Linked DNA regions of Massilia litorea. The protein of the gene in region 1 interacts with the protein of each later gene in a pairwise test. Links are inferred from orthologs where the notes say so. Each region holds a gene or a part of one and is shown on either strand. Other genes may lie near its edges.

Region 1 (3,281 bases):
AGCGAGATGCCGGCGCGGCGGTAGATCAGGGCGCGCACGCGCTCGAAGTCGGCGCGTGTGAAGTCAAATTCCTTGACCGTGTCGGAGGTGTGTAACGGCACTTTGCCTTACCTGTGTGTTCTGCCGGCCGGAGCCGGCGGTTGTTCTGCTCGGTGCCGGGCGTCTTACGCTGCCAGTTTCTGGTCGATCAAGCCCATTTCGCTTGATGACATCAGGCGGTCGATGTCGACCAGGATCAGCATGCGCTCGTCGACCGTGCCCAGGCCGATCAGGTAATCGGTGCTGAAGGCGCTGCCCATGTCCGGGGCCGGCTTGACCTGGTCCGGGGTGAGCGTGGTCACGTCCGAGACGCTGTCGACCACCATGCCCATCACGCGGCCGGCGATGTTCAGGATGATCACGACCGTGAACTGGTCATAGGTCGGGGTGCCGAGATTGAACTTGATGCGCATGTCGACGACGGGGATGATGATGCCGCGCAGGTTGATCACGCCCTTGATGAATTCCGGTGCGTTGGCGATGCGGGTCACGGCTTCGTAGCCGCGGATTTCCTGCACCTTCAGGATGTCGATCCCGTATTCCTCCGAGCCCAGCGTGAACGCCAGGTATTCGTTGCCGGCGCCGTCGTTGCCCTGGGCAGTGATTTGGGTGATGGACATGGTTTTTCCTTAGTGGTTTCAGCTTATTGATTCAATGCATTTTGCAACTATGAGGCCAGCGCCTCGTCGGCCAGCTGGCGCGACGAGCGCACCAGCGCCGCCACGTCGAGGATCAGCGACACGCCGCCGTCGCCGAGGATCGTGGCCCCAGAAATGCCGGCCACCTTGCGGTAGTTCGCTTCCAGGTTCTTGACGACCACGTGCTGCTGGCCGACCAGGTCGTCGATCAGGAGCGCCGCGCGCTTGCCCTCGGACTCCAGGATCACGACGATGCCCTCGCTCGGGTCCTGCACCTTCGAAGCGATGCCGAACACGCCATGCAGTGCGATCAAGGGCAGGTATTCCCCGCGTACCTTCAGCACCCGGCCGCGGCCGGCGATCTCGCGCACGTCTTCGCGGCGCGGCTGCAAGGACTCGACGACGTAACCTAATGGAAGGATATAGATTTCCTCACCGCAACGTATAGTCATCCCGTCCAAAATGGCGAGTGTGAGCGGTAAAGAGATGGAAATCGTGGTGCCGAAACCACGGGCGGAGCGGATATCGACCGAGCCCCCCATCGAAGTGATATTACGTTTGACAACATCCATGCCGACGCCGCGGCCCGAGACGTCGGTGACGACATCGGCCGTACTGAAGCCCGGTGCGAAGATCAGCTGCCAGACCTCGGAATCGCTCATGTTGTCGGACACGGCGAGACCATTCTGCGCCGCCTTGGCCAGGATCCGCTCACGGTTCAGGCCGCCGCCATCGTCGGCGACTTCGATCACGATGTTGCCGCCCTGGTGGCCGGCCGACAGGAACAAGCGCCCTGCTTCCGATTTACCCGCTGCTGCGCGCGCGGCCGGCATTTCGATGCCGTGGTCGATCGAGTTGCGTACCAGGTGGGTCAGCGGGTCGACGATGCGCTCGATCAGGCCCTTGTCCAGTTCGGTCGCGGCGCCATGGGTGATGAAGTCGACCTTCTTGCCGAGTTTACTTGCCAGGTCGCGCACCATGCGCGGGAAGCGCGAGAACACGAAGTCCATCGGCATCATGCGGATCGACATCACGGCTTCCTGCAGCTCGCGGGTGTTGCGCGTCAGCTGGGACACCGAGGACAGCAGGCGCTCGTGCAGCATCGGATCGAGCTTGCTCGAACGCTGCTCGATCATCGCCTGCGTGATGACCAGTTCGCCGATCAGGTTGATCAACTGGTCGACCTTCTCGACCGAGACCCGGATCGAGGACGACTCGGCGCCCTTCTCGTCCTTTTTCGCGGCCTTCTTTTCGATGGCGTCGACGAGGTCCTGCACCTGTGCGGATTTCGCGGGTGCGGCATCGACGCCGGCCAGCGCGCGGATCTGTTCGATCGGCTGGAAGAAGCCGTAGCCGCGCTCGTCGTCGGAGAGTTCGGCCTGCGCGTCCGGCGCATCGTCTGCCGGGTCGAAGAAGCCGTAGCCCTGCTCCTCCTCGATGCGGGCGCGTTCCGCCGCCTCGATCGCGCGTTGCTCGGGCGTCAGTGGCGGCGCTTCGAAAATCTTCAGGTCTTCAGGATCGAGCACGAAGGAGCAGATGGCGACGATGTCGTCCAGGCTCTCGTGGGTGGTGATGACCAGCGCGCTGCGCCCGCCGTCGAGCGGCGTGACGGACACGCGGCCCATCAGTCCCAGTTCGTCGACCAGGGCGTTCACGTCGCGCTGTTCGACGCTCGGCAGCTCGATCTTGTAGCGGTGCGCGCCCTCTCCGGTCTGCGCTTTCGGTTCGGAGAGCAGGAAGGATGGCGCCAGGGACGAAGCGAGTGCGGACGCCGCCGGCACCAGGCCTTCGGACAGGTCGTGCAGCACCATGCGCACGTTGGCGACATTGTCCTGGTCGACGTAGGCGCCGTTGCGGTGGCCGTCGAGCTGGTTCTTGAGCGTGTCCTTGGCGGCCAGGAAGGCGTCCACGTGCTGGCTCGTCAAGGCCATCTCGCCCTTGCGGATGCGGTCGAGCAGCGACTCCAGCACGTGGGTCACCTCGCTCATGTCGGTGATGCCGAAGGTCGAGGCGCCGCCCTTGACGGAGTGCGCGGTACGGAAAATCGCGTTCAGGTCCTCGGCGTCGGGGGCGGCCACGTCGACGCCCAGCAGCAGCCGTTCCATTTCGGCGAGCAGCTCTTCGGCTTCGTCGAAAAAGACCTGGTAAAACTGGCTGATGTCGATCGTCATGGTGAAATCCTGCAGGAACCCGGGTTACGGCGCAGCCTCATCGCCTCAGCCGATCACTTTCTTGACGACTTCGATCAGGCGTTGCGGATCGAAGGGCTTGACCAGCCAGCCGTTGGCGCCGGCCGCGCGGCCCTTCGATTTCATTTCGTCCGAGGATTCGGTGGTCAGCATCAGGATCGGCACCTTCTGGTACTCGGGCAGGCTGCGCAGGTGCTTGATCAGCGCCAGGCCGTCCATGCGCGGCATGTTCTGGTCGGTCAGCACCAGGTCGACGACCTGGTTTTTCGCCTTGTCCAAGCCATCCTGGCCGTCGACCGCTTCCACCACCTGGTAACCGGCGGCCTTCAGGCTGAACGCCACCATCTGGCGCAGCGAGCTCGAATCGTCGACCGCGAGAATTGTTTTAGCCATGTTGTGCTCCTGCTCTTTTCTT
Region 2 (3,294 bases), 790 kb from region 1 along the record:
TACCTCAGCTCGCACGACGACGGCGAACCGTATGACGCGTTGCGCCAGCGTCCTTACGAGTCGGCCAACAAACTGCTGCTGGCGCCGGGCGCAGCGCAGATCTACTACGGCGACGAGACGGCACGCCTGTTGAAAGTGGAGGGCGCCGAGGGCGACGCCACGCTGCGCTCCTTCATGAACTGGGACGAACTGGCGGCGAACGCCCAGCGCGGCCTGAACCGCGTGATGGATGTACGCGAGCACTGGGCGAAACTGGGGCGCTTCCGCCAGGCCCATCCCGCCGTCGGTGCCGGCGTGCACCGCATGATCCAGCACTATCCGTACACCTTCAAACGCACGTATGAAAAGAACGGTGTGGTCGACCGCGTTGTCATCGCGCTGGGGCTGCCGGTCGACAAACCGGCGGCAGTGCCGGTGACGGGCGTCTTCCTCGATGGCCAGACCGTGCGCGACGGCTATTCGGGCAAGACGGCGGTCGTCAAAAACGGCAAGGTGCAGTTCGATGCGCGTTATCCGGTGGTGCTGATCGGGCAGGAGTAGGACCCGGCCGGCACAGGTAGTTGCCGACGTGTTCATACCTGTTATGCATGCGATATTAGCTGTGAAAACTTTGTTACTGGAGCGTTGTATGGCGCCCACCTGATTGTGGTGAAAGTTTCACACAAGCTACATTTTTTGCATTGAGTGATTGTTTGTTGTTTCGTAGGAGTTATCCTACCTGGGCATCTCGTCCATACAAACAACAGGCTTACTCATGAACATGTCGAACTTCAAGATTGGCACACGTCTCAGCGGTGCTTTTGCAATTCTCCTCCTGTTGCTGGGCGTCGTGCTCGCCAGCGCCCTGTGGCAGCTCTCGCGCATCGATGAAGCCAAGGCCATCATGGTCGGCACGAACTACAAGGCCAAGCTGGCGGCCGCCTGGCGCGAGGGCGTGGCCACCAACAGCGTACGCACGCTCGCGAAAGCCAATACCATCGATGCGGCCGAGGAAAAACACCTGGATGCCGAAATGAAGGCAGTCAGCGCCCAGGTCAGCAAGGTGCAGGACGAACTGGCCGCCCTGGTGACGAGCGAGAAGGGCAAGGAGAACCTGCGCCTCGTCGCCGAGCAGCGCAAGGTCTACACCACGGTCCGCAACGACCTGTTCAAGCGCAAGGCCGATTGGGGCGTGGACGACGTGTTCAGGAAAAACGTGGACCAGACCCTGGTGCCGGAGATGAAAAAATACCTGGCCGCCGTCGACAATGTCGTCGCCTACCAGGATTCGCTGTTCCAGGCCGCGAACACCCGCATCGACGAGGTGTATGCCGATTCGCGCAAGATCCTGATCGCGCTGGGCGTGTTTGCCCTGGCCTGCGGCGTCGCGCTCGGCACCACGCTGACGCGCAGCATCACGCGTCCCCTCGCGCGCGCAGTGGCGCTGGCGCAGCAGGTCGCGTCCGGCGACCTGACCGCCGATATCCGCGTGTCGTCGAAAGACGAAGTAGGGGCATTGCTGTCGGCCCTGAAAGACATGAACGAAAGCTTGCTGAAGACCGTCGCCGAGGTGCGCACCGGCACGGACACGATTGTCACGGCTTCCCAGCAGATCGCCGCCGGCAACCTGGACCTGTCGTCCCGGACAGAACAGCAGGCAAGTTCGCTGGAAGAGACGGCGTCCTCGATGGAGGAGCTGACCAGTACCGTCAGGCAGAACGCCGACAACGCACGCGAAGCGAACGCGCTGGCGCAGGACGCATCGAGCATCGCCACCCGTGGCGGCCAGGTCGTCTCCCAGGTGGTCGACACGATGGCTTCGATCAACGAATCGTCGAAGAAGATCGCGGACATCATCGCGGTCATCGACGGCATCGCCTTCCAGACCAACATCCTGGCCCTGAATGCCGCGGTCGAGGCGGCGCGCGCGGGCGAGCAGGGCCGCGGTTTCGCCGTGGTCGCGTCCGAAGTGCGCAACCTGGCGCAGCGCTCGGCGGCGGCGGCCAAGGAAATCCGCGGGCTGATCACCGATTCCGTGAGCAAGGTCGAAACCGGCGGCCACCTGGTCGAAGAGGCGGGCGCCACCATGCAGGAGATCGTGCAGGGTATTTCGCGCGTGACCGCCATCATGTCCGGCATCGCCAGCGCGAGTGCCGAGCAGACGCTGGGCATCGAGCAGGTCAATGCGGCGATTACGCAGATGGACGACGTCACGCAGCAGAATGCGGCCCTGGTCGAAGAGGCCGCAGCCGCGGCCACGTCGCTCGAGGAGCAGGCCGCCTCCCTGGCGCAGCTGGTCAGCACCTTCAAGCTCGACGGCAGCGCCGGCGGCCAGGGGGCCATGCACGCTGCGGGCGAGCGTGCAGGCGCATCGGGTCAAGCGTCGCGGCGCCTGGCCCTGGCCTGAGCCGCCAGACAGGGGCGATCGTGCGTGAACTGCTACCGCAAAAGGATTGAAGCACGCTGCCGGTAGCGGTACGTGAACGACGATGCCTGGCTTTGGCGCACTGCGTAGCGTGCGGACGGTCCGGGGTATTCCTCCAGCGACCAGGTGTGGATGACGCAGTTGTCATGCAGCCGGCGCTGGCCGGGTTGCCGCAATACGCGGCAAGCCGTCTCCATGGCCACGCCAGCTTCGCACAGCATGCGGGTTGCGGCGTACATTCCCTGCGCGCGCAAGATATTGATCGACGCATCGATCAGCTCGGCGGATACATGGTTTTCACGAGGGTTCATCAGGGGACTATAGTCCCGGATCGACCGGGTGTGTGAATTCGTTCAATGGCGCACCGCAACTGTATGCGGGCGCCATCCGGCCACGCATGGGGCGGCCGGCAATCGATAGCCGGCTGGTAGCAATCAAACAATGCTATCCTGTGCGCCTCCCAGGTATCCCAGCCGTACAGCACTGCCATGATCACCGAACCAGACACCGAACAAAAATCCAGCCGTGCCTCCTACGCCGACGGCCCGCGCCTGCTGGCCGACATCGGCGCCACCCACGCCCGCTTCACGCTCGAGACGGCGCCCGGCGTGTTCCGCCAGACGGCGGTGCTGCGCTGCGACGACTACAGCGGCATCGTCCCGCTGCTGAACGCGTATCTCAGCCCATCCATCGCCGAGCAGAAGGGCGAGCGCATCACGCATGCGGCCTTCGCCATGGCCAATCCGGTCAGCGGAGACATGGTGCGCATGACCAACCGCGACTGGCAGTTTTCGACCGACGAAGTGCGGCGCACGATGGGATGGTCGACCCTGGTCATCGTCAACGACTTCACGGCCCTCGCCATGGCGCTGCCGGGCCTGCAGGCGAAC

Evidence for each region.
Region 2: the proteins of cheA (region 1) and LPB04_RS10115 interact in binary tests that used the Escherichia coli proteins (3 or more experiments, as listed by UniProt). The link is inferred for Massilia litorea from one-to-one orthologs.

What each region holds. Positions count from the first base shown.
Region 1 is NZ_CP062941.1:3,075,579-3,078,859, reverse strand. The notes cover bases 278-3,238. They hold cheA (chemotaxis protein CheA), read right to left. Parts: upstream 2,849-3,238; coding sequence 707-2,848; downstream 278-706. Other genes in these bases: LPB04_RS13765 (response regulator), read right to left, coding at 2,894-3,238; LPB04_RS13775 (chemotaxis protein CheW), read right to left, coding at 278-659. In the rest of the region: LPB04_RS13780 (CheR family methyltransferase), read right to left, coding at 1-101; more of LPB04_RS13775, read right to left, coding at 165-277; more of LPB04_RS13765, read right to left, coding at 3,239-3,259. UniProt on the Escherichia coli protein: Involved in the transmission of sensory signals from the chemoreceptors to the flagellar motors. CheA is autophosphorylated; it can transfer its phosphate group to either CheB or CheY.
Region 2 is NZ_CP062941.1:2,283,818-2,287,111, forward strand. The notes cover bases 97-3,070. They hold LPB04_RS10115 (methyl-accepting chemotaxis protein), read left to right. Parts: upstream 97-754; coding sequence 755-2,386; downstream 2,387-3,070. Other genes in these bases: LPB04_RS10110 (alpha-amylase family glycosyl hydrolase), read left to right, coding at 97-540; LPB04_RS10120 (hypothetical protein), read right to left, coding at 2,419-2,715; LPB04_RS10125 (glucokinase), read left to right, coding at 2,893-3,070. Also shown: more of LPB04_RS10110, read left to right, coding at 1-96; more of LPB04_RS10125, read left to right, coding at 3,071-3,294. UniProt on the Escherichia coli protein: Receptor for the attractant L-aspartate and related amino and dicarboxylic acids. Tar also mediates taxis to the attractant maltose via an interaction with the periplasmic maltose binding protein. Tar mediates taxis away from the repellents cobalt and nickel.